2 regions of the Paenibacillus terreus genome follow, and region 2 is predicted to be linked to the other one. Evidence: predicted binding sites of a transcription regulator. Region 2 holds the regulator's gene; the other holds the start of a gene.
What was found. Region 2 encodes CtsR, which represses protease genes until heat stress. Its sites were predicted from a motif close to ATGGTCAATAAAGGTCAAACA; they were not measured.
Positions count from the first base shown of each region.

Region 1: clpP (ATP-dependent Clp endopeptidase proteolytic subunit ClpP) is a predicted target of CtsR. The motif match lies at 8,988-9,008, and genes of this name have one in related genera.

Region 1 is NZ_JBHIRX010000013.1:22,091-37,604, reverse strand. Features, by position in the region: gene ACE5KN_RS20930 (ABC transporter permease) at 1-905, opposite strand, end outside; gene eno (phosphopyruvate hydratase) at 1,250-2,536, opposite strand; gene gpmI (2,3-bisphosphoglycerate-independent phosphoglycerate mutase) at 2,586-4,130, opposite strand; gene tpiA (triose-phosphate isomerase) at 4,132-4,884, opposite strand; gene ACE5KN_RS20910 (phosphoglycerate kinase) at 4,905-6,086, opposite strand; gene gap (type I glyceraldehyde-3-phosphate dehydrogenase) at 6,205-7,212, opposite strand; gene ACE5KN_RS20900 (sugar-binding transcriptional regulator) at 7,527-8,555, opposite strand; tRNA gene ACE5KN_RS20895 (tRNA-Arg) at 8,848-8,922, shown strand; gene clpP (ATP-dependent Clp endopeptidase proteolytic subunit ClpP) at 9,117-9,713, shown strand; gene ACE5KN_RS20885 (PdaC/SigV domain-containing protein) at 9,813-10,895, opposite strand; gene ACE5KN_RS20880 (SIMPL domain-containing protein) at 11,043-11,801, opposite strand; gene ACE5KN_RS20875 (HPr family phosphocarrier protein) at 12,119-12,388, opposite strand; gene whiA (DNA-binding protein WhiA) at 12,535-13,479, opposite strand; gene mgfK (gluconeogenesis morphogenetic factor MgfK) at 13,485-14,471, opposite strand; gene rapZ (RNase adapter RapZ) at 14,487-15,389, opposite strand; gene ACE5KN_RS20855 (ROK family glucokinase) at 15,436-15,514, opposite strand, start outside.
Region 2 is NZ_JBHIRX010000027.1:49,788-65,301, reverse strand. Features, by position in the region: gene ACE5KN_RS29365 (GNAT family N-acetyltransferase) at 118-1,287, shown strand; gene ACE5KN_RS29360 (CtsR family transcriptional regulator) at 1,706-2,167, shown strand; gene mcsA (protein-arginine kinase activator protein McsA) at 2,218-2,742, shown strand; gene mcsB (protein-arginine kinase McsB) at 2,773-3,834, shown strand; gene clpC (ATP-dependent protease ATP-binding subunit ClpC) at 3,916-6,360, shown strand; gene radA (DNA repair protein RadA) at 6,625-7,995, shown strand; gene disA (DNA integrity scanning diadenylate cyclase DisA) at 8,009-9,085, shown strand; gene pssA (CDP-diacylglycerol--serine O-phosphatidyltransferase) at 9,134-9,871, shown strand; gene ACE5KN_RS29325 (nucleoside triphosphate pyrophosphohydrolase family protein) at 9,971-10,366, opposite strand; gene ACE5KN_RS29320 (PIN/TRAM domain-containing protein) at 10,591-11,673, shown strand; gene ispD (2-C-methyl-D-erythritol 4-phosphate cytidylyltransferase) at 11,770-12,468, shown strand; gene ispF (2-C-methyl-D-erythritol 2,4-cyclodiphosphate synthase) at 12,465-12,956, shown strand; gene gltX (glutamate--tRNA ligase) at 12,984-14,444, shown strand; gene ACE5KN_RS29300 (hypothetical protein) at 14,697-14,963, shown strand; gene cysE (serine O-acetyltransferase) at 14,948-15,514, shown strand, end outside.

The DNA.
Region 1 (15,514 bases), on a different contig from region 2:
TGAATTCTCGGATCGACCACACGATACAGAATGTCAATCAGGAACAACGTGATGACGAGCACCGTGCTGTAAAAAATAGTCGTGCCCAAAATCACCGGATAATCGCGATTAAAGACACTGTCCACAAAATATTTACCGATCCCCGGAATCGCAAAGATCTTCTCGACCACAAAGGTTCCGGTAATCACGGAAGCAAATAACGGCCCCATGAAGGACAGTACGGGAATGAGCGCATTCCGCAGACCATGCCTGATGACAACCTCCCAAGTGGATAATCCTTTGGCTCTCGCCGTACGAATGTAATCCTGATTCAATACATCAATCAGACTTGTTCGCACAAAGCGGGCAATGATCGCTAGCGGTGTAACGGATAGAGCCAACGAAGGCAGTACCGTGTGCTTCCACGTGCCCCAGGAAGCTACAGGCAGAAGCCTCCACTGTACTGCGGCATACTTAATGAGCAGCGGCGCAAGAATGAAGCTGGGAATAGAGATGCCGATGATGGCTACAATCATGGCGAGATAATCCAACGTGCGGTTGTGATACAACGCAGCCACACTGCCCAAGGTAACACCCGCCAAAATGGCGAAGATCATCGCTTGCAGACCGATCCAGGCAGAAGGAGGAAACCCCCTGCTGATTAACGTATTCACATCCGTCGTCTTGGATTGAATGGACGGCCCAAGATCGAGTGTCAGCAAATTTTTCAAATACATCACATACTGCACAGGCAGCGGTTGATCCAGGTGATAGCGTGCCCGCATATTTTCCACTACCGCTTCTGGCAGCGTATTGGAATCAGAGGCAAAGGGGTCTCCAGGAATCATATGCATAATCAGGAAGGTCAACGTAACCACAATCCAGATTGTGAGCAGCATCGTCAGCATGCGTTTAACAATATACATCATTCAATTCTCCTGTCTTCATAACACTCTGTAAAACAATATGTATAGTAAGATTTAGAAGCGCAGCAACACCTTCTCTGTTGAAAGAATAGTAAATCGCAAGATTTATTCCTACAAATTTAATAGGAATAATATAGTATTGAACTTGTTGTGTCAACTTTTTTCTAATATTGATTTGATTGATGCCTTCTGTTATTAGACAACAAATAAAACAAAGCGTATAAAAAAAGCGGACCCCGGGGTTACCCTGGTCCGCTTTCTTATCATGAGCTTCTCACATGCAGAGCTCATATTACGAGTGTCCCATCCCTTGTCTTCACACGAAGACGACCGAAGTGAGATACTTATTTTTTCAGGTTGTAGAAGGATTTCAAGCCGTGGTATTGAGCCAGCTCGCCGAGCTGGTCTTCGATACGAAGCAGCTGGTTGTACTTTGCGATACGGTCCGTACGGGACGGAGCACCGGTTTTGATTTGGCCGGCGTTGGTAGCAACCGCGATGTCAGCGATGGTGCTGTCTTCGGACTCACCGGAACGGTGGGATACTACTGCAGTGTAGCCAGCGCGTTTCGCCATTTCGATGGCGTCGAACGTTTCTGTCAGGGTACCGATTTGGTTTACCTTGATCAGGATGGAGTTGCCGATGCCTTCTTCGATACCTTTGCTCAGACGCTCAGTGTTGGTTACGAACAGGTCGTCACCAACCAGCTGGATTTTGCTGCCCAGCTTCTCGGTAAGCAGCTTCCAGCCTTCCCAGTCGTCTTCTGCGCAGCCGTCTTCAATCGTAACGATCGGGTATTTGTCAACCCAGGAAGCCAGCAGGTCTACGAACTCAGCGGAAGTGAAGGATTTGCCTTCGCCTTCCAGCGTGTATTTGCCATCTTTATAGAACTCTGTGGATGCTACGTCCATACCGAGCAGAACGTCTTCGCCTGGCTTGTACCCAGCTTTTTCGATCGCCTCGATGATGGAGGACAGCGCATCTTCGTTGGACGTGAAGTTAGGAGCAAAACCGCCTTCGTCACCAACCGCCGTGTTCAGGCCTTTGCCTTTCAGAACGGATTTCAGGTTGTGGAAGATTTCTGCACCCATACGCAACGCTTCCTTGAAGCTTGGAGCACCTACAGGCAGGACCATGAACTCTTGAACGTCAACGTTGTTGTCGGCATGAGCGCCGCCGTTCACAATGTTCATCATTGGCACAGGCAGCTGCTTCGCGTTGAATCCGCCAAGGTATACATACAGAGGCAGGTCCAGAGCGTCTGCAGCAGCGCGTGCTACCGCCATGGATACGGCCAGGATTGCGTTCGCGCCAAGTTTGCCTTTGTTGGGAGTACCGTCCAGAGCGATCATCGTTTTGTCGATTTCCAGCTGGTCAACCGCGTTCATACCGATGATTTCCGGTGCGATCACTTCATTTACGTTTTTAACTGCTTGCAGTACACCTTTACCGAGGTAACGGTCTTTATCGTTATCGCGCAGCTCTACAGCTTCGTGAGCGCCAGTGGATGCGCCGGAAGGAACGATTGCGCGTCCCATAGCGCCGGATTCCAGATATACTTCAACTTCTACAGTCGGGTTGCCGCGGGAGTCGAGGACTTCGCGAGCGTACACGTCAGAAATAATAGTCATTGTACAGATCTCCTTTGGTATGTTTATTCTATTCCTAAATTAGCACATCTTATTTACGCGCTGCAATCATGGACGTTCCAGTCATTTCCGCAGGCTTCGGCAGACCCATCAGGTCCAGCAGTGTCGGAGCGACGTCAGCCAGGATACCGCCTTCGCGCAGCACCACGTTCTCATCCGTCACAATGAACGGTACCGGATTGGTGGTGTGAGCAGTAAATGGACGGCCCTCTTCGTCGATTTCCATATCCGCATTGCCATGGTCGGCAATAATAATCACTGTACCACCTTTGGCCTTAACGGCATCAACAACACGTCCTACGCACTCATCCGTCACTTCGACCGCCTTGATCGTAGGCTCCATTTTGCCGGAGTGCCCTACCATGTCCGGGTTCGCAAAGTTCAGGATAATCGCGTCATGCTTGTCGGATTCGATCTCCTTCACACAAGCGTCCGCCACTTCATAAGCGCTCATTTCCGGCTGCAGATCGTAGGTTGCCACTTTTGGCGAGTTGATCAGCACCCGAGTTTCGCCTGGAAGCTCTACGTCACGGCCGCCGCTGAAGAAGAACGTTACGTGCGGATATTTCTCCGTTTCGGCGATGCGCAGCTGCTTCTTGTTATGCTGTACTAGCACTTCCCCGAACGTATTGTCCAGGTTCTTCGGTTTGTAGGCTACAAAGCCGTTTACCGTTTCACTGAACAAGGTCAGGCACACGAAATGCAGATTTTCCGGGAATTTCGGACCTCTGTCAAAACCGCGGAAATCGGCATTGGTGAATACCTGGGACAGCTGAATGGCACGGTCAGGACGGAAGTTCAGGAACACAACGGAATCCCCGCTCTCCACCAGACCTACCGGACTGCCGTCCGCTTTGGTAATAACAGTAGGCTCTACAAACTCGTCAAATACGGACTTCTCATACGATTCGCGCAAGGCTTGCAGCGGGTCCGTATATTTAGGGCCTTCTCCATACACGATGGCACGGTAGGACTTCTCAACCCGTTCCCAGCGTTTGTCACGGTCCATCGCATAATAGCGGCCTTGTACGGTTGCAATTTTGCCGATGCCCGCTTCCTGGATTTTCGCGATCAGCTTCTCCATGAAGCCTACGCCGCTGTCAGGCATTACGTCGCGTCCGTCCATAAATGCATGGATGTATACTTCGTGCAAATCCTCCCGCTTGGCCAGGTCGATCATGGCAAACAGGTGGTCAATGTGGCTGTGTACGCCGCCGTCGGACAGCAGTCCATACAGATGCAGCTTCTTGTTATTATTCTTCGCGTAACGAACGGCTTCAACCAAAGTTTCGTTCTCGAAGAATTCGCCTTCCCGGATGGATTTGGAGATTCTGGTCAGATCCTGATACACAATCCGGCCTGCACCGATGTTCAGGTGCCCTACCTCCGAGTTGCCCATTTGCCCTTCCGGAAGTCCAACCGCTTCGCCTGACGCCGTCAGCGTCGTATGCGGGTAAATGCTTAAGTATTTGTCGTAATTCGGCTTATTGGCCTGTGCAACGGCATTTCCTTCCACCGTGTCTCTGAGGCCGAAGCCGTCCATAATGATCAATGCCACCGGTCTTGGTGCAGTCATGTTACTTCGCCCCCTCAACAAGCGCAATATAGGAATCCGGCTGCAGGCTTGCCCCGCCAACCAGTGCGCCGTCGATGTCGCTTTGGCCCATGTATTCTGTTACATTTTCGGGTTTTACGCTGCCGCCATATTGAATGCGGACCGCATTGGCCGTGTTCTCGTCATACAGGTCTTTAATCAGAGAACGGATGTAAGCAATCACTTCATTGGCATCCTGTGCCGTAGAAGATTTGCCTGTCCCGATAGCCCAGATCGGTTCATAAGCCACGACAACCTTCGCCGCCTGATCCTGCGCAAGGCCGGCAAAAGCAGCTTCCGTCTGCACTTTGCAGACTTCCTTCGTTTGTCCGGCTTCACGCTCTTCCAGCTTCTCGCCGACACATACGATCGGAATCAGGTCATTGCGGAAGGCCGCGTGAACTTTCTTGTTCACCGTTTCATCTGTTTCCGCGAAATATTGACGGCGCTCGGAGTGTCCGATAATGACGTAGTCCACGCCAAGATCCTTCAGCATGCGGCCGCTGATTTCGCCTGTATAAGCACCATCTTCAGCAAAGTGAAGGTTTTGTGCTCCAATTTTGATGGAGGTTCCTTTCACAGCTTCCACCAGAGCCGGCAGGTTCGTGAATGGTGCGCAGATTACGCTCTCCACGCCTTCCACTTCAGCTTTGCCTTTCACGTTCTGGATGAAGTCTGTTGCTTCAGGAACCGTTTTGAACATTTTCCAGTTGCCTGCAATAATCGGTGTTCTCACTCTATTCAGCTCCCTGCTTTTTACTTGTCGTTCAATGCTACTACGCCTGGAAGCGCCTTGCCTTCCATGAACTCAAGGGAAGCGCCGCCGCCTGTGGAGATGTGGTCCATCTTGTCAGCCAGGTGGAATTTCTCAGCCGCAGCCGCGGAATCACCGCCACCGATGATGGTGTAGCCTTCTGTTGTTGCGCAAGCTTCCGCTACTTCACGAGTGCCGTTGGAGAATGGTTCAATTTCGAATACACCCATGGGTCCGTTCCACACGACCAGCTTGGAGTTTTTGATCACATCGGCATAGATGGCACGGGTTTTTGGACCGATGTCCACGCCTTCCCATCCAGCAGGAATACCGTCGATATCAACGATCTGCGTATTGGCAGAAGCGCTGAAATCATCGGCAACCACAATGTCCACCGGAAGGTAGAAGTTTTTGCCCAAGCTTTTTGCTTTCTCGATAAAACCAAGGGATTCATCCAGTTTGGTCTCATCCAGCAGGGATAGGCCGATTTCATGACCCTGAGCCTTGAGGAAGGTATAGGTCAGGCCGCCGCCGATAATGATGTTGTCCGCAAGGCTGATCAGATTGTTGATCACGTCGATTTTGTCCTTAACCTTGGAACCGCCAATAATGGCCGTGAACGGGCGCTCAGGATTGGACAGCGCTTTGCCCAGAACGGACAGCTCTCTCTCCATCAGCAGGCCGGAAACGGCCGGCAGCAGATGTGCGATACCTTCCGTGGAAGCATGTGCACGGTGTGCAGCACCGAATGCGTCGTTGACGAACAGATCCGCCAGTTCGGCAAATTGCTTCGCCAGTTCAGGGTCGTTCTTCTCTTCGCCTGGATAAAAGCGGACGTTTTCGAGCAACAGTACATCGCCGTTTTGCAGCTCCGCCACTTTCGCTTTCACCGCTTCACCAACAGCCTCATCAGCCTTGGCTACAGGTTTGCCCAGCAGCTCGGACAGACGTGCTGCCACAGGCGTCAAACGCATGGATTCCACCACTTCGCCTTTTGGACGTCCGAAATGGCTTGCCAAAATAATTTTAGCACCTTTTTCGATCAGGTAGTTAATGGTTGGCAGAGTTTCACGAATACGCTTGTCATCGGTGATTTTGCCGTCCTCTACAGGAACGTTGAAATCCACACGGACAAACACTCTTTTGCCGGTTACCTCTACATCGCGAACGCTTTTCTTGTTCATAGTTTTACTCCTCCGCACCAGGAATTTAATAATGTGCAAATCAAGGAAGTCATAGATAAAGAGCGGAAACAATGGTATGTTTCCGCTCTATGTTGTTTCATTTTTCGCCGAGCCGTTATTACTTAGCCAGCTTCGCGAAGTGCTCCAGTGTACGAACCAGCTGAGCAGTGTAGGACATTTCGTTGTCGTACCAAGCTACAGTTTTAACCAGCTGTTTGTCGCCAACAGTCAGCACTTTTGTTTGAGTAGCGTCGAACAGGGAACCGAAAGTCATACCTTTGATATCGGAAGATACGATTTCGTCTTCTGTGTATCCGTAAGTTTCCGGATCGGAAGCTGCTTTCATTGCTGCGTTGACTTCGTCTACAGTTACGTTTTTCTCCAGAACCGTTACCAGCTCAGTCAGGGAACCAGTTGCAACCGGAACGCGCTGAGCAGCACCGTCCAGTTTGCCTTGCAGTTCAGGGATAACCAGACCGATTGCTTTAGCAGCACCAGTTGTGTTAGGAATGATGTTCTCGGCAGCAGCACGCGCACGACGGAAGTCGCCTTTGGCATGCGGAGCGTCCAAAGTGTTTTGGTCGCCAGTGTAAGCGTGGATTGTAGTCATCAGACCTTCCACAACACCGAACTTGTCGTTCAATGTTTTAGCCATAGGAGCCAAGCAGTTCGTTGTACAGGAAGCACCGGAGATTACAGTTTCGGAACCGTCCAGTGTGTCATGGTTTACGTTGTAAACGATCGTTTTCATGTCGCCTGTAGCAGGAGCGGAGATTACAACTTTCTTCGCGCCGCCTTTCAGGTGCAATTCAGCTTTTTCTTTTGTTGTGAAGAAGCCTGTGCACTCCAGCACGATGTCAACGCCCAGCTCGCCCCAAGGCAGCTCTTCAGGGTTGCGGTTAGCCAGAACTTTAACTTCTTTGCCGTTTACTTTGAAGAAGCCGTCATGTACTTCAACGTCTCCGTCGAAACGTCCTTGAGTTGTATCATATTTCAGCAAATGAGCCAGCATTTTGGCGTCAGTCAGGTCGTTGATTGCTACTACTTCAATGCCTTCCACATTTTGAATACGACGGAAAGCCAGTCTGCCGATACGTCCAAAACCGTTAATACCTACTTTAACCATGAGTAAGTTCCTCCCAAGTTTTGTTTTTATTTATTCAAGACAAGCGGTTAGACCTGTCAAGACAACAATTATTAAAGCACTTCCCTAGAGGTAGTTCAAAAAGTCATCTTTTGATCACGAAGTAAATCAAGAAGCGGACTCGACATCGAATCTTGAATTCAGCCGGGCCTAAGCGAATGCTTCCGAAGCATGTTTCCTGCGGAAACATTTCAGGTGCTCACGTACCTCAAGTACGCTCCGCTCCTCAGTCCCCACCTTCATCCAACCTTCTCGGTGCTGAAAACCTGACTTTTTGAACACGCACTTTTAAGCAATTAGAAATTGCGCACGATGATTTCCGCCGCTGCTTCGTCGGTGACCAGAATGTCCTCCTGGCCAAACCGCAGTACGGCCTGAATCGCCGCCGCCTTGCTCGCGCCTCCGGCGATGCCAAGAACAATTTCCGTCCTCATAATGTCTTCGAGACGCAGCCCAATGGTGAGCATCCGGTGCACAACGACACCCTTCTCATTAAAGTAGTAGCCAAAAGATTCAGCCACCGCTCCTTCAGCCTGGATCTCCGCCACGGTATCCGGGTCAAGCCTGCGCCTTTTCGCCATTGCCATGGCATTGCCGATCCCATGAATAATAATCCGGCTCTTGCGGATCGTCTCCACAATTTCCTGAATCATGTGATCCTGGACAAGCGACTCGTAGGCCTCCTGGCTCAACAGATCCGGCACATGCAGCAGTCTGTACTGCGCCCCTACGTTGCGGGCCATCTTGGACACGATGGAGTTTGCCTGCATTTCCAGGCTTTCACCCAAGCCCCCGCGGGCAGGCACAAACCATCCGCCCTTCATCGACCCGCCGGACGGTGTCGTCAGGTGCTCAGCTACATCAGCAATGGTGGTGCCACCGGTAACGGCGACAATATCCTCATCCCCCATAACGCTCAGCAGCGCCTTGGCTCCTGCCCGTCCCAGCTCCCGTTTGGTCATCGGCGACGTATCCGAATCGCCAGGCACGACGATCACCTTGCGCAGGTTATAGGCCTGGCGGATCTGGTCCTCAAGCAAAGACAGTCCGAACAGCTCTTTGGCAATGGGCTCAAGCTGTTCCAGCAGCTCCCTGCCGGCTTCGCTCACCCGCATGCCAATACTCTCAATCTCTATAAGGCCCTGGGCTTTCAAAAGATCGGTTTCAGCACGCAGCACGCGTTCGGTCATATGTAACGATGCCGCAAGCGTTCTGCGTCCAATGACGTCTGACAGCATGATCTGATGAAGGATAGTATACCTTTTCTTCAATACATCCGTGAGATCGGGCAGAAGCTGCTTCTGAATTTCTAATATATTTCGCATGCTTTCCACTCCCGCAGACTTCTACTGTTCATTTTCCACTTTGTGGCCTTAGTTGGTCTTAAAATGTCCCGGGTTAACTTTTTAAGTCCCACAATCATTTTAACCAATTCCAACCTCACATGCAAGTGTCAGAACCTATATTTCTCATTCTTTCAGCCGATTATGCGCAGCGGTTCAGCAACTATTATTAACGTAAAAGTTATTTGCCAGACTGCTGAAATAATAACTTGCATTTTGCCTGTGAGTCGCATATAATCATTTTTGTGTCCTATTTCAAAGGAATACTGAATATGCGCCCGTGGTCCAATGGATATGACGTAGGCCTCCGGAGCCTGAGATCGAGGTTCGATTCCTCGCGGGCGCGCCATTTATTTGAGTTTATATATACTGTTTAACCAACGGGAGCGCAGAGGGCTCTTTTTTTTCACCAATAGTTTGACTTTCTTTGACTTTTTGTTTGAAATTGTTTATGATGTGGGTAATACGGTAACAGTTTATTATGGAGACTTTACCTGTATCAGGTAGTACGTATCCTAGCACATATTTAAGGGAGGGTTTTACGTGAGCTACATTCCTATGGTCGTTGAACAAACCAACCGCGGTGAGAGAGCCTATGACATTTACTCCAGATTGCTGAAGGACCGCATCATTTTCCTCGGGTCTGACGTGAATGACGTTGTCGCCAACTCCATCATCGCGCAAATGCTGTTTCTGACTGCGGAAGATCCGGAAAAAGACATCCACCTGTACATCAACAGCCCCGGCGGTTCCATCACAGCCGGCATGGCGATTTTCGATACGATGCAGTTTATCAAACCCGACGTATCCACCATCTGTGTGGGGATGGCCGCTTCCATGGGCGCGTTCCTGCTGAATGCAGGTGCCAAAGGCAAGCGTTTTGCCCTGCCAAACAGTGAGGTTATGATTCACCAGCCTCTTGGCGGTGCTCAAGGTCAAGCGACGGATATCGAAATCCGTGCACGCCGCATCCTGAAAATGCGGGATAAGCTGAACCGCATCCTCGCCGAGCGTACCGGCCAGCCGCTGGACCGCATCGAGAAGGATACCGACCGCGACTACTTCATGACGGCTGACGAAGCCAAAGAATACGGCCTGATCGATCAGGTGATTTCCAGCACTCCCCCACAAGGAGTCTAAGCCGGGACCACGAACAAATTTTTATAAGCAGTATGTGCAAAAAAATCCGCCCAGTGTTCCTACAGCAGGAACGCGGGGCGGATTTTCTTTTTCCCGAATTTATTTTCCGAAAGGTTTGGCTCCTGCGGGAAGCAGATCCGTAAAGGCAAAGTAGAACTCCGGAATACCGGCCGCATAAGCGGTGTACTCGTACTGCTGGAAGAAAATGACGATGCCCGTTCCGGTGACATAGAAATCCGGTTTATCCGAAAGCCCCTTAAAGCCTCCCAAATATCCGTTGGATACCGGCACTTGCTTGAGCAGCTTGTTGTTCAGCGTCTTCTTGTAATCCGGATTGGCTTTCAACACATCTCCAAGTCCCAGCTGCTTGCCATCCTCCAGGGAGAATGTAAATGCAGTACGGGCAGTGGAGCCGTGAGCGCCGCCAAAATAGGAGTAGTCCTCCACAATCAGGCTGACATAGCCTCCCCGGTTGTAGGTAACGGCATAATTGCTTTCAAATTCATATGGACGGTCCGCCGTAGCATCTCCGATCTCATCAATTTGCTTCTTGATCCATGCCACATTCGTCTCTGCATGCTGTTTCAGCGCGGCATTGATTTTATCCACACCAGGCTGGCTGCCTGTGAGCTGAGGATATTTCAAATCAAACTTCGTCTTATCCGACTTATCCTGGGATAGGTTTACCGTTTTGATGGAGACGGAATTCAGCTGGCTCTTGGTCATGCTGACCGTCTTGGCAGCCGCATTCCAGGCAGCGTCAATGCCAAGATAAGCCTTCAGGTGGCCGATGGGAACATAGAGCCGGTTGTTGACCATCCGGGCCTGCATATCATACGTATGTACCCCGTTTACATTGACGTACGGCTCATCGTACCCCATTGCAATTTTCAGCTTGTTATAGTTGGCGCCGATCGTATAAGACTTGTCAGACGCATTATACGATACAGGCAGCTTCAAATCATCCCTCAGGGCCGCTACCGGAATCAGGGTTTGCCCCTTGATCATAAGCCCTTTCGTCTGAAGGGCCTTGCCGTTCCACTTCAAGGTTACCTGGGTTTGCTGAGCGGCTTGGGATGCGCTTCCTGCAGCGTGCAGCTCGGAAATAGGTGCGGTAACCCCGCCGGTGACCAGAGCGGCCGCAAGCAGCGCTGTACCCAGCCGTTTTGTCTGAATGTTCATTAGTTGATGTCCTCCTCTGATCCTTGATGCAAGTAGCGTTATGAATTAACCATCTGAGAGATATCTTAAAACAATTCGAGCCGGAAAATGTTACAGGCTGGGTTACAATCCTGACTCATTTCCGGCTCATTGGTTTCTAACGTGTTATCAGTTCATTTCATACTGCGCGCTCAAGCGGGTGTCCAGCGTAATCTGTCCGGGCTCTACGGAAGTGCTTGCGCCAGCGGCTGAGTCTTCAGATTTGGCCATGGCCACCTCCCGGTAAAACACAGGAGCATCCGCATTTCCCAAATTGACGTTCAGCAGGCTGCCGAGCTGGCGGTTGGCCGCTTTGGCTACGGCCGAAGCCTTCATCTGCGCATTGGACAGCGCTTTGGCAATTACCTCTTCTTCATACTTATCCGGATTCTCTACCGTAAACCGGACACCGTCAATGTTGTTGGCACCGGCGCCGGCTGCCGCATCAAGCAGCTGGCCGATTTTGGACAGATCACGATAAGCCACGTTCAGCGTATGATAAGCTGTATAACCTTTAAGCTTCTGCCCGCCCTCTTCGCTATAAGCGTAATCCGGCTGAACCGAAAACTGGGTGGTCTTGATATCCTTGGCGTTAATGCCCCAGCTTGTCTTGAGCAGATTGTTCACTTTGTCCATGATCTGTGCATTCTCTTTCTGGGCGGCGGCTGCCGTCTTGCCCTGCGTCTGCACACCGATGGACAGGTAGGCGATATCCGGGCTTACAGAGATTTCACCCTCACCGTCTACACTGATCACATTACGGACCACGTTAACGGCATCGGCATACGCTTTACCGCTGTTGCCCCCGAAGTCCAGCCCGCCAAATCCGCCAACAAACACTGTTCCTGCCAGTAATGCTGCACCTGCTGTTTTTGCCCATATTTTCACTGTAACCCGCTCCTTTATGGTACTTTTTTCATGAAATCGATCGTACCCTCTAGACGGAGCTGGCGCCAAAAAGTTGCAGGCAATAAAAAAGTCCCTGTTCCCAGGGACCCCCCTTCTTCCAAGAGGTAGTTCAAAAAGTCATCTTTTGATCACGAAGGAAGTCAGGAAGCGGACTCGACATCGAATCTTGAATTCAGCCGGGCCTTCCGGTGCTCACGTACCCTAAGTACGCTCCGCTCCTCAGTCCCTAGCTTCATCCAATCTTCTCGGTGCTGAAAACCTGACTTTTTGAACACTCACTAATAGCAAGCCGCTCTTTACTGGTTTTCCAGTTCTTCCTTGCTTACGAGACTTACTAAAGCGTTTACAGCCTGTTCTGCATCCGCGCCTTCCGCACTGACATAAATTTCCGTACCGGAGCTGATGGCAAGGCTCATAATGCCCATGATGCTCTTGGCATTCACTTTCTTGTCGTCCTTTTCCACAAAGACTTCCGAGGAATATTTATTGGCTTCCTGTACGAACAATGCAGCAGGTCTTGCATGCAGTCCTGTTTTCAAACGTACAACTACCGGATGTTTAGTCATGAAAAACGGTTCCCCCTTTATAAGTAAATTGACAAATGAATTAAAACCACATTTATTCCATTTTATTTATCACATTATACCATCAACCTGAATCATAAACTAGAAAAAAAACAGGCACCCATCCCCATCCGTGCCTGTCAGACAGGCTACAGGATCATTCCTCGCTCTGCCCGGACCTTGTCAGCCAGCTCATCAATCTTCCGCAGCCGGTGATTTACCCCGGATTTACTGACCGTGCCTTTCAGCAGCTCCCCGACTTCTTTCAGATTCATGTCAGGATGGGCCAGGCGGATTTCAGCCACTTCGCGGAGTTTGTCCGGCAGGGAATCCAGCCCGACCTCCTTCTGCAGCAGCTTGATATTTTCGATTTGACGAACTGCCGCTCCGATCGTCTTGTTCAGATTCGCGGTTTCACAGTTTACGATCCGATTGACCGAGTTCCGCATGTCACGCATGATGCGCACATCCTCAAACTTGAACAAAGCCTGATGAGCACCGATAATGCTCAGGAACTCAATGATTTTCTCGCCTTCTTTAATGTAAAGGATGAACCCCTTCTTCCGTTCAATACAACGGGCATTCAAGTGGAACTCGTTTGCGAGATCCACGAGTGCCTGGCAGTGCTCTTCATACATCGAGGCAATTTCCAGATGGTAGGAGGAGCCCTCCGGATTATTCACCGAGCCCCCGGCCATGAACGCTCCCCGCAGATAAGCCCGCTTACAACAGTTTTTCCTGATTATCGCCGGATTAATCCCGTCTGTAAACAGAAACCCCTCCGAGACGATGTACAGCTCCTTCAAAATCTCTTGAACCCGGTCCGGAATGCGGACAATGTACACATTGTTTTTCTTGAGCCGCATTTTCTTGCGGACCAGCAGTTCGGTATGCACTTGAAAATGCTTTTTGATGAAGGAGTAAATGCGCCTTGCAATCGCGGCATTTTCGGTGGAAATGTCCAATACCACTTTTTTGTTCGAAAGCTGTACGGACCCCAGCATCCGGATCAGCGCCGACAGCTCGGCCTTCTCACAGCAGGACTGGGCTTCAATCATCGTCAGCTCTTTTTTCGTTTGAGCCGCAAAAGACAAGGGACTCACCTCCTTCTTAATATCCAGTTTTGCACGAGCTGATAAATATGCTGGCTCAGCTTGTCGGCATCATGCCGCAGATATGTTCTGAACAGGACCAGCGTGTCAGCCACCACTTTATACCCCTGTCCGGTCACCGAATCCAGATCCAGCTGAACCGGCTTGGCGCCCTGTTCTGCATATTTATCCAGCACCTGGGCCGGAATGTCCCCGTTGTTCACAATCACATAGTCAAAAAGCTGATGGCCAACATGATCGTAAACAGCCTGCAGATGATCCCCTACACTGTAGTTATCCGTTTCTCCAGGCTGCGTCATGACATTGCATACAAAAATTTTGACCGCCTGCGAGGCCACAACCGCTTCAGCCAGCTTGGGCACCAGCAGGTTGGGCAGAATGCTCGTGTACAGGCTCCCCGGTCCAATCAGAATGGCGTCGGCCCGCTCAATCGCCTCGACCGCCTCAGGCAACGGCTCCACGTGAGTCGGCTCAAGGAACACACGTTTGATGCGGCCACCGGCTTCCGGGATCTTGGACTCGCCCGAGACCACGCTTCCGTCTTCCATTTCCGCATGCAGCACCACGGCTTCCTCTGCCGCAGGCAGCACTCGCCCGCGTACGGCAAATACACGGCTCAGCTCACGAACACCTGTAACAAAATCACCCGATATATCGGTCATGGCCGCCAAAATAAGGTTGCCCAGACTATGGCCAGCCAATCCCGAGCCCGAGCTGAAGCGGTATTTGAGCAAATCCGCCATCAGCGGCTCGACATCGGCCAGGGCTGTCAGTACGTTCCGGATATCGCCCGGGGGCGGCATTTGCAGCTCGCTGCGCAGGATGCCGGAGCTTCCCCCGTCGTCAGCAACGGTGACGATCGCCGTAATATCCAGCGGCTTTTGTTTTAATCCCCGCAGCATGACGGACAGCCCTGTTCCGCCTCCCATCACGACAATGCGCGGACGCTCCAGCTGTGTTCCCGCTAATTTCATAATTTCACCTCTATATCAATGCCGATCCCGATCCGCGTCCCGGTGGCTTACCGCAACGGCCTCCGTTTCACTCGTTCCAAGCATTTTACCAAGATATTCGGAGATGGCCACCGACCGGTGTTTGCCTCCGGTGCATCCTATACCGATAATGACCTGACTCTTGCCTTCCTTCCGGTACTGCGGAATCAGAAAATGCAGCATATCCATCAGCTTCGTCAGAAAGGTCTGGGTTTCTGGCCACTTCATTACATATTCATAAACGTCGCTGTCCATCCCGGTATTCGGCCGCAATGCCTCTATATAATGCGGATTGGGCAGAAAACGCACATCAAACACAAGGTCCGCATCGATAGGGATCCCGTATTTGAACCCGAAGGACATGATGTTAATGGAGAGCAGACTGCTTTCCAGATGGGAGAACCTCGATATAATACGCTTCTTCAACACGGAAGGCTTCATTGTGCTGGTGTCGATGACCTGCGTCGCCGAATTTTTGAGATTCTCCAGCAGCTTACGCTCAAGATGGATACCGTCAAGCGGCATGCCGTCCGGGGCGAGGGGATGACGGCGGCGGCTCTCCTTATAACGCTGAACCAGGACGCTGTCATTGGCATCAAGAAACAGAATTTCACAGTGAATCGTAAAATGATCTTTAATATAACTCAAGGATTCCGAGAGAGCTGTGAAAAATTCCCGGCCGCGCAAATCGATCACCAGCGCCACCTTGCCGATTTTACCGTTGGACTGCTCAATCAGTTCCGCAAATTTGGGAATAAGGACAGGCGGCAGGTTATCAACGCAAAAGAAACCGAGATCCTCCAGGCTCTGTACGGCGATCGTCTTGCCCGCGCCGGACATCCCCGTAATAATAATCAGCGTCGCGCCTGCCGGCGGTGCCGTGTTATTATTTTCCGACATGTTCCTTCTTTCCCCTTCCCGTAATCCAAAATTGATAAGCCGGGCACTAGGACCGCAGAAGCAATCCGGCCGCCCCGACGATTCCTGCATCATTCCCCAGCGTAGCCGGCACAATGGAGGTGCCG
Region 2 (15,514 bases):
AAACCAGCCTGTGCATAAGGGCGCATCTGTTTTCCATTTCTGTTGACAGATAGCAGCCGCTTTGCGACACTTTGATTAGCATTACTGCTTTCATCCTAATACATATGAGGTGGGACTATGGAAATTAGGCAACTGCGTCATGAGGATTTCGAAGCCAGCACTGAACTGTCGCAATATGCATTTCAATACACATTGTCTCCTGCGGAGCTGGAGGAGCAGAAAAAGAAATTCAAACCAGAACAAGTGTGGGGTGTATTCGACAGCGAAGAGCTGAATGCCAAGCTAACACTGCTTCCTCTGCAGGTGTACTTGCATGGTAAGCAATTTGCCATGGGTGGGATTGCCGGGGTGGCGACATGGCCAGAGAAGCGGCGCGGCGGTCTGGTGTCCCGGCTTCTCAAACATGCCCTTGAGCAAATGAAATTGTCCGGGCAGACTGTTTCTTTTCTGCATCCGTTTTCTTTCCCCTTCTACCGCAAATTTGGCTGGGAAATCTTTATTGAACACAAGAAATACACAGTTCCAGTAGACAAGTTTCCGTCCAAAACGGCAATAGAGGGAACGATCAAGCGCAACATCCGGGATACAGAGCAATTAAACAAGGTATATCAGCAATATGCGCAAAAGTTCAATGGCACGTTGGTAAGAGACATGGAATGGTGGGAAAACCGTGTGTTGAACAAAGATACCCAGACGGCTGTTTTTTATGCGGAAAATGGTGCTCCGGAAGGGTATGTGTTCTATAAGGTGCAGAATAAAGAGCTTTCCTGTGACGAATTTGTGTATCTGACTGAACAGGCGCGACGTGCATTGTGGACCTACTTTGCCAACCATGACTCCATGGTTGAGAAAGGGACCTTCAGCTTTATTCCGGCCAATGATTCGCTTCCTTATCTCCTGGCAGATCCGCGTATTAAGCAGGAAATTATCCCTTACTTTATGGGGAGGATTGTGGATGTGCCTGCGTTTGTAGAACAATTCCCTTTCCAGTCATCCGCGCAAGGAGCCGAAATCACTTTGGCACTCACAGATACACATGCGCCCTGGAATGAGGGAATCTGGAGATTGTCTGTGTCTTCGCAGGGAGAAGGAAAGCTGGAGCCTGTCCGTGGAAACACCGAAGCTCAGCTCCAGTGCGATATAGCTGCGTTATCGGCCATGCTGATCGGTTACAAGCGTCCGCAGGAATTGTTCCGCTGGGGCAGACTTACAGGCAGCGCTGAAGCAGCATATATGCTCGAGCTGGTTGTTCCTTCCGCCCAAACTTTCCTGATGGATTTCTTTTAACCCATTCAAGGACTCTTTTCCATAGATGAAAAGGGTCCTTTTTCGCTTGAGAAATTAGCGTTAATGAATTAATCAAAGAAATATTGTGAAAAATGAAATTGAGCTCTTGGCAAATGAGAAAATTATGTTATAATGAAAACAAAGTCAAAGAAAGTCAAAGTCAACTTGATCAAAGAATTGAATTTTCTTCATCAAATCTGCGCTTGTTCAGAAGAACAGTGTATGAATTGGGGGAGTCAAAGGTCACACTAATTCGTGATAATCATCGCCAGAACTGATTCAGAGCAGGCGATCACCAGGCTGAGGGGACGCCGTACTCCAGATTCGTGACTTTTCGTTTTGGTTAAGTTCAATATACGGCATATTCTGTAAATGTGAAATAAGACTTCACATTTCTGTCGGTGGAGGATGATGAAATGTGCGGAATGTCTCCGATATTATTGAACAATATTTAAAAAGCATGTTAATTGAAAGCCCTGAGGGCATCGTGGAAATTCAGCGTAATGACCTGGCTGACCGCTTTTCCTGCGTGCCATCCCAGATTAACTATGTAATCAGTACACGTTTTACCTTGGAGAAGGGATATATTGTTGAGAGCAAGCGCGGCGGTGGCGGTTATGTTCGCATCCAGCGTGTAGAACTCCCGGCTCATCACGTACTCCATACGCATCTGCATCATAGCATAGGAGATGAGATTAGCCAATCCGCAGCGGAAGGGCTGATCTACCAGCTACGAGAAGGGGGCTTTCTCAATAAAAAGGAAGCTGCCATCATGAAAGCAGCGGTATCCAGGGACGCCATTGCTCTGAAGCTTCCTTACCGGGATCAGGTTAGGGCCAGAATACTGAAAGCGATGCTGATTGCGCTTTTGGCCAAATAGGCCTTGATGCCAACGGGCAGTCAGGCTTTTGACGTAAAGGAGGTATGTGCATGCTGTGCCAGGAATGTGGCAAAAGGCCGGCAACTCTCCATTTTACGAAAATCATTAACGGAGAGAAGACCGAATTTCATATATGTGAGGCCTGTGCAAGGGAAAAAGGAGAGCTGATCCCCGGAACGTCGAATGGCTTCTCTATTCACAGTCTGCTTTCAGGCCTGCTCGATTTTGATCCGACAATCAAGAGTGCGTCGGCAGGGACACAGAACCCGCAGTCGATCCGCTGTGAGGAATGCGGGATGACCTATGCGCAGTTCAGCAAAATCGGTCGTTTTGGCTGCAGCTCCTGTTATAAATATTTTAACGACCGACTTGATCCGCTGTTCAAGCGTGTTCACGGCAGTGCTGCCCATACAGGTAAAGTACCGGTGCGAAGCGGCGGCAAGATGAAGGTCAGACGCAGAATTGATGACTTGAAGAAAGAGCTGCAGTTCAAAATTCGTGCTGAGGAATTTGAAGCTGCTGCATCAATTCGCGATCAGATCCGGGAGCTTGAAAAAGAAATAGCACAGGAGTAAAGTCTTGTTAAGAGTAGGAGGGATGCGTTTATGCCCAATCTCCGCTTTACGGAAAAACCGCTTAGCGATTGGATGCGCACAGATGCTGCAGACTCCGAGATCGTCATAAGCAGCCGGGTCAGGATTGCACGGAACCTGCAGCATCTGCCTTTTCCGATGCTCGCCACCAACCAGCAGTCCGAGGATGTGCTGAACAAACTGACGGACGTTCTGCGCTATGAGGATGTTAACCATTTCGGTCCATTCCATATCGTCAAAATGGCGGACACCGAAGAACTGGATAAAAAAGTGCTGGTTGAAAAGCATTTGATCAGCCCGAATCTGGCTTCCGAGTCCCGCAACGGGGCAGCGGTGATTAATGAGGACGAATCTGTCAGCATTATGATCAACGAAGAAGACCATCTTCGTATACAATGCCTGTATCCGGGGTGCCAGGTGAAGGAAGCTTGGCAGAATGCCACTGCTATTGATGACGCTTTTGAAGCGCATCTGGATTACGCGTTTGATGATCAGCGGGGCTATCTGACGAGCTGTCCGACGAATGTCGGAACCGGCCTGCGGGCCTCAGTGATGATGCATCTGCCTGCATTGGTCATGACCCACCAGATTAACCGCATTTTATCGGCTGTCTCCCAGGTCGGGCTGACAGTGCGCGGCATCTACGGTGAGGGAAGCGAGGCGATTGGCAATCTGTTTCAGATATCCAATCAAATCACCCTTGGGCAAACCGAGGAGGAAATCATTGAGAACCTGCACGGCGTCGTGCTTCAGATTATCGAGCATGAACGGGCCGCAAGATCGAGACTTATGAATGAGTCCATGCTGCGGATTACGGATAGGGTAATGCGGTCTTACGGGATATTGTCCCATGCGGCGATCGTGGACTCCAAGGAGGCGGCTCAGCGGTTGTCGGATATCCGCCTTGGTGTGGATCTTGGTATACTTAAGGAACCCTCAATACCGGTATTGAATGAGTTGAATGTCATGACTCAGCCAGGTTTTCTGCAGAAAAAGTTCGGGGAAGCGCTGGGTGCCGGTGAGCGTGATATGTATCGGGCCAAGCTGATCCGCGAGCAGCTGGGAACCGCATAAGAGGCCATAATATTTATTAATTGGATAACAGAGTTTTTAGCGAGAAAAAGATTTGAATTTTTCAATGGAGGTGCAAGACATATGATGTTCGGACGATTTACGGAACGAGCGCAGAAGGTACTGGCTTTGGCTCAGGAGGAGGCAGTACGCCTGGGACATAACAACATTGGAACAGAGCACATTCTGCTTGGTTTGATTCGCGAAGGTGATGGAATTGCGGCTAAAGCGCTGATCGGTCTCGGCCTCGGTCTTGAGAAAATTCAGGACGAAGTGGAAACGCTGATTGGCCGTGGTCAGGAGCAGCCTACGAACATCGCTTATACACCTCGCGCCAAAAAAGTGATTGAGCTCTCCATGGATGAAGCACGGAAATTGGGCCATACCTATGTAGGCACGGAGCATATCCTGCTTGGTCTGATTCGGGAAGGCGAGGGTGTTGCCGCCCGAGTGCTGAACAATTTGGGAATCAGCCTGAACAAAGCGCGCCAGCAAGTGCTTCAGCTGCTGGGCAGCAGTGAGGCGGTATCCAGCAACAGTGGTGCTCCATCCAACGTCAGCACCCCTACGCTGGATAGTCTGGCCCGTGACCTGACGGCTTCCGCGAAGGAAAGCAACCTGGACCCTGTAATTGGGCGCAGCAAGGAAATTGAGCGTGTCATTCAGGTGCTGAGCCGTCGTACGAAGAACAATCCGGTATTAATCGGTGAACCTGGAGTTGGTAAAACGGCCATCGCCGAGGGTCTTGCGCAGAAAATTATTGCGAATGAAATTCCGGAGACACTGCGCGACAAGCGTGTAATGACACTGGACATGGGCTCAGTCGTTGCAGGCACAAAATACCGTGGGGAATTTGAAGACCGCCTTAAAAAGATTATGGATGAGATTCGCCAAGCGGGCAATATCATTCTCTTCATTGACGAGCTGCATACGCTGATTGGCGCCGGTGGCGCAGAAGGGGCAATTGATGCCTCCAACATTCTGAAGCCTGCCCTTGCACGCGGCGAGCTCCAATGTATCGGTGCAACGACGCTTGACGAATACCGCAAATACATTGAAAAGGATGCCGCTCTGGAACGCCGCTTCCAGCCGATTACAGTGGATCAGCCATCTCCGGAAGAAGCGATTCAAATCCTGCATGGTCTGCGGGATCGTTACGAAGCGCATCACAGAGTGAAAATTACGGATGAAGCGATTGAAGCAGCTGTAAAACTGTCCGACCGCTACATTACAGACCGCTTCCTGCCTGACAAAGCGATTGACCTGATTGACGAAGCGGGCTCCAAAGTAAGGCTGAACTCCTACACGGTACCGCCAAATCTGAAGGAGCTGGAAAACCGTCTGGAGGATATCCGCAAGGAGAAGGATTCCGCAGTGCAAAGCCAGGAATTTGAGAAAGCAGCAGCACTGCGCGATACGGAGCAAAAGATCCGCGAAGAGCTGGACATGACCCGCAATCAATGGAAAGAAAAGCAGGGCCGCACAGATTCCGAAGTCACTCCGGAAGATATTGCACAGGTCGTATCGATCTGGACCGGTGTTCCCGTAAGCAAGCTGAAGGAAGAAGAAACCGAACGCCTGCTGAATATGGAACAGCTGCTGCATGAACGTGTAATCGGCCAGGATGAGGCGGTTAAGGCAGTCAGCCGTGCAATCCGCCGCGCCCGTGCCGGCCTGAAGGATCCGAAGCGCCCAATGGGCTCCTTCATCTTCCTTGGACCTACTGGCGTCGGTAAAACCGAGCTAGCCCGCGCATTGGCGGAAGCGATGTTCGGTGATGAAAACGCGGTTATCCGGATCGATATGTCCGAGTACATGGAGAAGCATTCCACATCCCGTCTCGTCGGGGCTCCTCCGGGATACGTCGGATATGATGAAGGAGGACAGCTGACCGAGAAAGTGCGCCGCAAGCCATACTCCGTTGTGCTGCTGGATGAAATTGAAAAAGCGCATCCGGAAGTGTTCAACATCCTCCTGCAGGTGCTGGAAGACGGCCGTCTGACAGACTCCAAAGGACGGGTCGTGGATTTCCGCAATACGCTGATCATTCTGACCTCCAACGTCGGGGCAGAAGCCATCAAGCGCAATTCCACGCTCGGCTTTACGGCTGCAGTTGATGCCGGTGCGAACTATGAGAACATGAAGGGCAAAGTGATGGAGGAGCTGAAGAAAAGCTTCCGTCCCGAGTTCCTTAACCGGATCGATGAAATTATTGTCTTCCATTCGCTGGAAGAGCAGCATATCGGCCAAATCGTTTCGCTCATGTCCGAAGAGCTGCGCAAGCGGTTGAATGAGTACAATGTGGACTTCGAGCTGACGGATAAAGCGAAGGCGTTCCTCGCCAAGGAAGGCTTTGATCCTGCCTATGGAGCGCGTCCGCTGCGCCGGGCGATCCAGAAGCATATCGAAGACCGCTTGTCTGAGGAAATGCTGAAAGGCACGATTACCAAAGGCGATTCACTCTTGATCGATGAGGACAATGGCGAGCTGACAGTAACCAAGAAGAATAATGTAACGGCCAGATCGTAATGATGTTTCAGTAGAAACTTAGGTTGTTTACAAGTAAAAATAGCGAACAGGGAAAAGGCTGTTCCCCGCGAACGAACCGCGGCGGGAACAGCCTTTTTTTCTTGTCTGCATCAGCCTGTTCCCATACGCCAAAACGTTTGGAAAAGTTTGTGATATTGCTTTACGGTCTTCTGGTTCAATGGTAAACTTTTAATGCTGAAGCTTTTTTTCAATCAAGGCCAACGAAATACGACAAGGATGTCGAAAAATCGCAAGGAGAACTGAATGGCCAAAGTAAAAACCAAATTTTATTGCACAGAGTGCGGATATGAATCTCCGAAGTGGTACGGCAAGTGCCCAGGCTGCCAGGCCTGGAACTCCATGATCGAAGCAACGGAGACGGTGGTAAAAACCGCTGGGATGAATTCATCCCTTTTTCATAATAGTAAAGAGAAGCCACTTCCCATCGTGGAAATTGAAAGTGATCAGGAGCCGAGAATCCTGACAGGAATCACGGAATTGAACCGTGTGCTTGGCGGTGGGGTCGTCCCGGGTTCCCTGGTGCTGGTCGGGGGCGATCCCGGAATCGGCAAATCCACGCTGCTCCTGCAAACCTCCAATGAACTGGCCCGCACCGGGCTTCGCGTGCTTTATGTATCCGGCGAGGAGTCGGTGCGCCAGACCAAGCTGCGGGCTGACCGCCTTGGCGCTTTATCTCCCAACCTGTATGTCCTTTGTGAAACGAATCTGGAGACCATCGAAGAGGCTGTAGACAACATGAAGCCCCAGTTCCTGGTTATTGACTCCATACAGACGGTGTATTTGCCGGAGGTGACGAGTGCCCCGGGCAGCGTGGCTCAGGTGCGCGAATGTACCGCCCGCTTCATGCGCATTGCCAAAGGGTTGGGCATCGCTACGGTGCTGGTAGGGCATGTTACGAAGGAAGGGGCTATTGCCGGCCCTCGTCTTCTGGAGCATATGGTGGACTGTGTCCTGTATTTTGAAGGAGAACGGCATCATACGTACCGGCTGTTGCGTGCGGTGAAGAACCGTTTCGGTTCAACGAACGAGATGGGAATTTTTGAAATGGGTGAAGAGGGGCTGCGCGAGGTAGCCAATCCTTCTGAACTTTTTCTGTCGGAGCGGCCCCTTGGTGTGGCAGGCTCCACTGTGGTCGCCAGCATGGAAGGCACAAGGCCGGTGCTGGTCGAGCTGCAGGCGCTGATCGCAACCACACACTTTCCATCACCGCGCAGAATGGGCACGGGAGTGGATCACCACCGCATGGGGTTGATCATAGCTGTATTAGAGAAGCGTATGGGCATGTTTTTACAGAACCAGGATGCTTATCTGAACGTGGCCGGGGGCGTAAGATTGGATGAACCTGCAGTGGACCTGGCCATTGCGGTAAGCATCGCGTCAAGCTTCAAGGATATGCCGACCAAGCCATATGACGTTATTTTCGGCGAAGTGGGACTGACCGGCGAGGTACGTGCCGTATCCCGGGCTGAGCAGCGTGTGCGTGAAGCGGAGAAGCTGGGCTTCAAAAGGGTGATCATGCCCGAGAAAAGCCTTAAGGGGTGGACGCCCCCCAAAGGATTGGAGATCATTGGAGTCGGAACTGTGGCAGATGCACTAGCAGCCGCATTAGATTAGGGGGCAACGAAAAATGAAGGAAACGAGCCAACTGGAAAAAATGAACGAACTGCTGCGGCTGGTGGCGCCGGGTACGCCCTTCAGGGAGGGGCTGGAAAATGTGCTGCGAGCCAAGACCGGCGCACTGCTGGTGGTAGGCTACAGTCCCGAGGTCATGGAAGTGGTGGACGGAGGATTTTCGATTAACTGCGATTTTTCCCCGAACTATTTATATGAATTGGCCAAAATGGACGGAGCAATCATTCTAAGTGAAGATCTCAAGCGGATTCTGTATGCTAACACGCAGCTGATCCCGGACTCCTCCATTTCCTCCATCGAAACGGGTATCCGGCACCGAACGGCAGAGCGGGTCGCCAAGCAAACGGGCAAGCTGGTTGTGTCCATTTCGCAGCGCCGAAATATTATAACATTATACCAAGGAACGCTTCGTTACTCTTTAAAGGAAATAGGCGTCATTTTGAGCAAGGCTAATCAGGCTATTCAAACGATGGAGAAATATAAATCCGTCCTGACACAGTCGCTTACCAACCTGACCGCCTCCGAGTTCGAGGAGCTGGTGACCCTACCTGAAGTGGTCAATGTCATCCAACGGACTCAAATGGTACTGCGCATCAAAATGGAAATCAAGCGTTTTGTCAACGAACTGGGCAATGAAGGGCGCCTGATCAACATGCAGATGGAAGAATTGATCGGCAATACCGAAGAAGAAGCCTGGCTGTTGTACAAAGACTACGCCAAGGAAGACAGTGACGAGAAAATTCGTGAAATCATCAACGGGCTGAAGCATCTGACTGACGAAGAACTGCTGGATATGAGCCACATTGTAAGGCTGCTAGGTTATCCTTCTTCTGCGGCCGTATCCGAGGACTATGTCGCCCCCAGGGGATACCGGGTGCTGAACAAAATTCCGCGCCTGCCTAATGTCATCATTCATAATCTGGTGGAACGCTTCCATCAGCTGCCTCATGTGATGATGGCGACGATTGAGGAGCTGGATGAAGTCGACGGCATCGGCGAGGTGCGAGCCCGTACCATCAAGGAAGGCTTGAAACGGCTGCAAGAGCAGGTTTTCATTGACAGGCAAATGTAAATAACATACAATTAGCGGATGTTATTCGTGAGTTTATGAGGTGAAGCAATGATTATGAAGTCTATTCCGAACATGTTTACCCTTGGTAATCTGTTTCTCGGAATAATCGCCATCTTAATGGCTATCGATGGTCAATACAGTCATGCTGCCATTATGGTTATTGTCGCCATGTTGTTGGATGGTTTGGACGGACGTGTAGCCCGGGCATTAAATGCGCAAAGTGAATTCGGCAAAGAATTGGACTCATTATCTGATGTCATTTCCTTTGGGGTCGCTCCGGCGATAATCATGTATTTTGTTGCCTTTCAATCGGCCAGTCCTGCTCTGGCATGGACGGTAACGGCCATTTTTCCGATGTGCGGAGCGCTCCGTCTGGCCCGCTTTAACGTAGTCTGTGGAGCACCCGGGTATTTTACTGGGCTTCCCATTCCTGCGGCAGGGGGTGTACTCGCTACATTGTCCCTGTTTCATGAGGATATATCCCTGTTTTCGATGGCTGTTGCCACACTGCTGCTGTCTTATCTGATGGTCAGTTCGTTGAAATATCCTAATTTCAAACGTGTGGGCCTGCCCAAAAAGGCAGTGTGGATCGCACCGCTTGTGGTGATCGGCGCCGTGGTGGTTGCCGTCCAGTTTTCCGATCAGCTCTCCAAGCTGATCTTTGTGCCGCTGGTACTTTATGCGGTGTATGGCATGAAGCATAACATTCAGGCGATAGCCAGAAAAAGGCGAGCCAAGCGCCGTCATTCCGAGGACAGCAACAGTTATCGTCACTCGGAGCGTTAATCAATTAAATATGAAAAATAAAAAGCATTTATTTCCCTCACAGTCGGGAGAAATAAATGCTTTTTTTGTTAGGTTATCCTTACTGAAGTATATAAACGGTCATGACATATTAAACAAACCTAAGGTAGAGCATTTGCGCGATTCATTCTCAACGACATCTTCCAGACGGATATCAAGCTGGTTGCACAGGGCGGACATGTAAAAAAGACTTCGGCCCAGCTCGGCGGTGATCGCTTCCTTGCAATTTTCGCACAATTGCCCCTGCACGTGATTGTCCAGCAGCACCTTGGCGTGTTCAAGCCCGCTTTCCGATTCATAGTCCTGCTTCTTGGCATGAAGCTCTATACAGCCGCATTCGGTAACAGCTTTGGCTACCACACGGTTAACAGCAGCGCCTGATTGGCCTGTCTTGGACAAAATATCCAGCAAACTGCGGTGACGGAGCAGCAGCTCGGAAACCTGATCCTGAAAAGCATGTAAGCTTTGTGCGCTCATATATCGCTACCCACCTCTAATTATTTAGGAATAAGTTCATTATAAGTCAGCCAATTGTACGCTTTCAACATAAAATTCCAAAGAAGGATTCTGCTAGGCGTTCGTGAAAAGATAACATGTGTAAAAAATTTACAGCCTGCGATTACCGAAGGTGAAAGTGGACCATACTGGATAAAGGGAAACTAAATTTTGGAATTGAAAGGTTTTAGGAGGTGTAGGACTCGATGTTGAGAAGGGCTATCTTAATTTTTACCGGTTTATGCGGCTCCTGGTTCGGTTACACATTGTTCCAAAAAGCGTCCGGGGCCGTGTCCTGGATGCCGGAATGGATGAGAGCGACCGCCACGGGCGGCTTCATTTGGGTAGTGGCTGGTGCGGTGCTGTTTATGGTGCTTTGCAATATCGCCGGCACGGCGGCAGCGTATCGGCTGCAAAAAGGGATTGAGGGTCTGTCCAAAATTCCGATGAATGAAATGGCTGCCGGCACGACAGGCCTTGTCGCCGGTCTGATCCTGTCGATTCTGCTGTACCCGGGCCTCTCCTGGCTTGGACAAGCGGGTCAGATTCTGCAAGTAGGCGTCATGATCGTTTGCGGTTATGTCGGTCTTATGGTGGGGCTTGAGAAAAGGGAGGATCTGGCGTCGTTTTGGAAATCAGGCAGATTCGGTCGCGAGGAGGTGCAGGAGGGCAGGGGAATTGAGGAGCATAAAATTTTGGATACGAGTGTCATCATTGACGGAAGAATTGCGGATATTTGCAAGACGGGTTTCATTGAAGGGACTATTGTCATCCCTGAATTTGTGCTGGAAGAGCTGCAGCATATTGCGGATTCCTCCGATCTGCTCAAGCGCAACCGCGGCCGGCGCGGGCTGGATATCCTGAATAAAATTCAGAAGGAGCTTGATGTGAAGGTTCTCATCTATGAAGGAGACTTCGAGGAAATCTCCGAAGTGGATAGCAAGCTGGTCAAACTGGCGAAGGTACTGCAGGGCAAGGTTGTAACCAATGACTTTAACCTGAACAAGGTATGCGAGCTGCAGGGAGTATCCGTGCTGAATATCAATGACCTGGCCAATGCAGTCAAACCTGTCGTGCTTCCGGGAGAGGAAATCATGGTACAGATCATCAAGGATGGCAAGGAGTACGGCCAGGGTGTTGCTTATCTGGACGACGGAACGATGATTGTGGTAGAAGGCGGACGGGACTATATCGGGACGACGATGGAGGTGCTGGTGACCAGCGTGCTCCAGACATCTGCGGGCCGAATGATCTTCGCCAAGCCAAAATTATTGGAAAAAGCCCAGTAAAAGCGGTATGATGATAGCTGGATGAAAGAGTCCGGGATGAAGACCCGGTCTGTTCCGTTCCATATATCATACTGACGTTAAGGCGGGATTCGCGCTATGAACAACAGCTTGGGCGTTGTCGTTGTGGCGGCGGGACGCGGTACCCGCATGGGAACTGCGGAGAGCAAGCAGTTTCTGCTGCTGCAGGACAAACCTGTTTTTATATACACGCTTGAGGTGTTCGCGGCTGTACCCGAGGTAAGCGAAATTGTACTCGTTACAGGAGCGGATGATGTGCAGCGGTGCCGGAAGTGGATTGACAGGCATCAGATCGCCAAAGTTAAGGACGTCATCGCAGGGGGCTCCGAACGGCAGCATTCCGTACATCGCGGACTGGAATGCCTGCAGACCGAATGGGTTATGGTGCATGACGGTGTCCGTCCCTTCGTGGGCCGTGATGAAATCCGGAGATGCCTGGAGACTGCCCGGGAGTTCGGGGCTTCCGTACTTGCCGTGCCGGTAAAGGATACGATCAAGCAGGTTAATGAAGAAGGGGTGATTGCGGCTACGCCGGATCGCCGGAGTCTGTGGAGCATTCAAACGCCACAGACTTTTCGTCTTTCTGATTTGCTGCGGGCTCATGAAGCCGCCGAGCATGAAGGCTTTCTCGGGACGGATGATTCCATGCTCGTTGAGCGGCTGGGCATTCCGGTGCGGGTCGTGGAGGGGAAATACACCAATATTAAAATTACGACACCGGAAGATTTGGATATTGCACAATTATGGATTAGCAAAAAGGGAGAGGACGCAGGATGATTCGTATAGGACAGGGTTTTGATGTTCATCAGCTGGTGGAGGGAAGGCCGTGCATTATCGGAGGGGTGACGATTCCTTACGAGAAAGGGCTGCTCGGCCACTCGGATGCCGATGTGCTGCTGCATGCGATTACGGATGCCATTCTGGGCGCACTGGGTCTTGGCGATATCGGAAAGCATTTTCCGGACAACGATCCGGCTTTCAAGGATGCAGACAGCCTCAAGCTGCTGGAGCATGTCTGGGCGCTTGCCAAGGAGCAGGGTTACCGTCTCGGCAACGTCGATGGGACAATCATCGCACAGAAGCCGAAGATGGCCCCGTACATACCGCAGATGGTTGAAGTGATCGCCCGCGCGCTCGGCGCGGAGGATTTGAGCCAGGTGAATGTCAAAGCGACAACGACGGAGCAGCTCGGCTTTACCGGCCGCGGTGAGGGCATTGCAGCACAGTCTGTTGTCTGCCTTGTCAAGGGTATGCTATCATCTTGAGAGATTAGAGACACGGAGGGGATATACATGAGCACAGAGGTTCGTGTGCGTTATGCGCCAAGTCCAACAGGACATCTGCATATCGGCAATGCCAGAACGGCGCTGTTCAACTATTTATATGCCAGAAACCGGGGCGGAAAGTTTATTATCCGGATTGAAGATACAGATGTCAAACGCAATATTGAAGGCGGAGAAGAAAGCCAGCTGAAGTACCTGAAATGGCTCGGCATGGATTGGGACGAAAGCGTGGATGTCGGCGGAGAATATGGTCCTTATCGCCAAACGGAACGCCTGGATATTTACAAGGTCTACTGGCAGGATCTGCTGGATCGCGGCCTTGCTTACCGCTGCTATTGTACGGAGGAAGAGCTGGAGCAGGAGCGGGAAGAGCAGATCGCCCGCGGCGAGACGCCTCGCTATTCCGGCAAGCACCGCGACCTGACTCCGGAGCAGCGCCAGGCCTTCGAAGCAGAAGGGCGTGTGCCGAGCATCCGTTTCCGCGTGCCTGATGAGCGGGAATATACGTTTGATGACATGGTAAAAGGTAAAATTACGTTTAACTCCAAAGAGTCGGGCGATTTTGTCATCGTTAAAAAAGATGGCATTCCTACCTATAATTTTGCGGTAGCTGTTGATGACCATTTGATGAAAATCACCCACGTGCTGCGCGGCGAAGATCATATTTCCAACACTCCGCGCCAGCTTATGATTTATGAAGCTTTGGGCTGGGATCCGCCGGTCTTCGGGCATATGACGCTTATTGTCGGCGAGGATCACAAAAAGCTCAGCAAACGGAATGAATCCATCATTCAGTTTATGGAGCAGTATGACAACCTCGGTTATTTGCCTGAAGCCATGTTCAACTTCATTGCGCTGCTTGGATGGTCCCCGGAAGGCGAAGAGGAGATTTACAGCAAAGAACAGCTGATTGAAATCTTTGACGCCAACCGCTTGTCCAAAAGCCCGGCCGTGTTTGATCCAAACAAGCTGGCGCATTTGAACAACCATTATATTAAGCATGCCGATCCCGGCCGGATCGCTGACATGGCGATTCCGCATCTGCAGAAGGCAGGACGCCTGCCGGCCAGCCTCACGCCGGAACAGCAGGAATGGGCCAACGCGCTTGTTCGTTTGTATCAGGAGCAAATGACGGCAGCTTCGGACATCGTTCAGTTGTCGGACGTATTTTTCCGTACTCATCTGGAGCTGGATGCGGAAGGAACGGCGATCCTTGCGGAGGAGCAGGTGCCGGTCGTGCTTAAAGCTTTTGCCGATAAGATCGAGGCAGCCGAGGAATTTACAGCTGCACGCATAGCCGCTTTAATTAAAGAGGTGCAGAAAGAAACGGGCTTCAAGGGCAAACAGCTGTTTATGCCCATCCGGGTTGCCTTGACCGGCCAGACCCACGGGCGTGACCTGAATGAAACGATTTATCTGCTTGGGCGGGATACGGTATTAGATCGTCTTCGTGCTCAGATCAAGGGATAATCGCCCTCTATGGCATGAAGCGGCTGTTGCTGCTTTCTTGTCAGATTGTATTCTTTTCGTTATAATAAACTGCATCAGAAAACCAACATTTTGCTTGTCAAATTGATCGTTGTTTCATATAAATGATTTAGTTAGATAATTTAGTTTGAAAAGCTGGGAACAGGAGAAGTACGCTGCAACAGGGCATTTTTCAGAGAGAACGGTCAAGGGTGCTTCCCGGGCTGCGAGCCGTTCAAATGACCTGCAGCGGAAATGCGCCTGGGAGCTGTGCAATTGAACCGGCATGCCGGCCAGATTGTGCCGTTTCGTCCGCGTTACTGGACGGGAAAGAGGAGGTGCCATGATCTGACCTGTCTATGGGAGCATGGAACACCTCAAGCAGAGTGGAACCACGGTGAAACGTCTCTGCAGCACAGGCTGCAGGGGCGTTTTTTTCTTGTCCCGTTTGCCAGTAATTCGAAAACTCAGCGGCTGCCTTACAAAAGGAGCAAGGAGGGAAGGGCATGTTCAGGCAAATGAGATCTGATATTCAGACAGTATTGGATAACGACCCGGCGGCAAGAAGCAAGCTGGAGGTGGTTTTCACCTACTCGGGACTGCATGCCATTTGGGCGCACCGGATTGCGCATGCCTTTTATAAGCGTCGCTGGTGCACACTATCCCGCATCATATCGCAATTTTCCCGTTTCATGACAGGCATTGAAATTCATCCGGGCGCCCGCATTGGGGAACGTCTGTTCATTGACCATGGCATGGGGGTAGTCATCGGCGAAACCTGTGAAATCGGCAATGATGTCGTGATTTATCAGGGGGTAACTCTGGGCGGCACGGGGAAAGAAAAGGGAAAGAGACATCCGACAATCGGCAATAATGTAGTTATCGGCTCAGGGGCGAAAATTTTGGGCTCCTTCACGGTGGGGGATCAGTCCAACATAGGCTCCAATTCAGTCGTATTAAAAGAGGTTCCTCCGAACAGCACGGTTGTCGGCATTCCCGGCAAAATCGTGCGCCAGGACGGCAAACGCCGGGACCGGCTCAGTCATCAGCTGCCCGATCCGGTGGTCGACTCG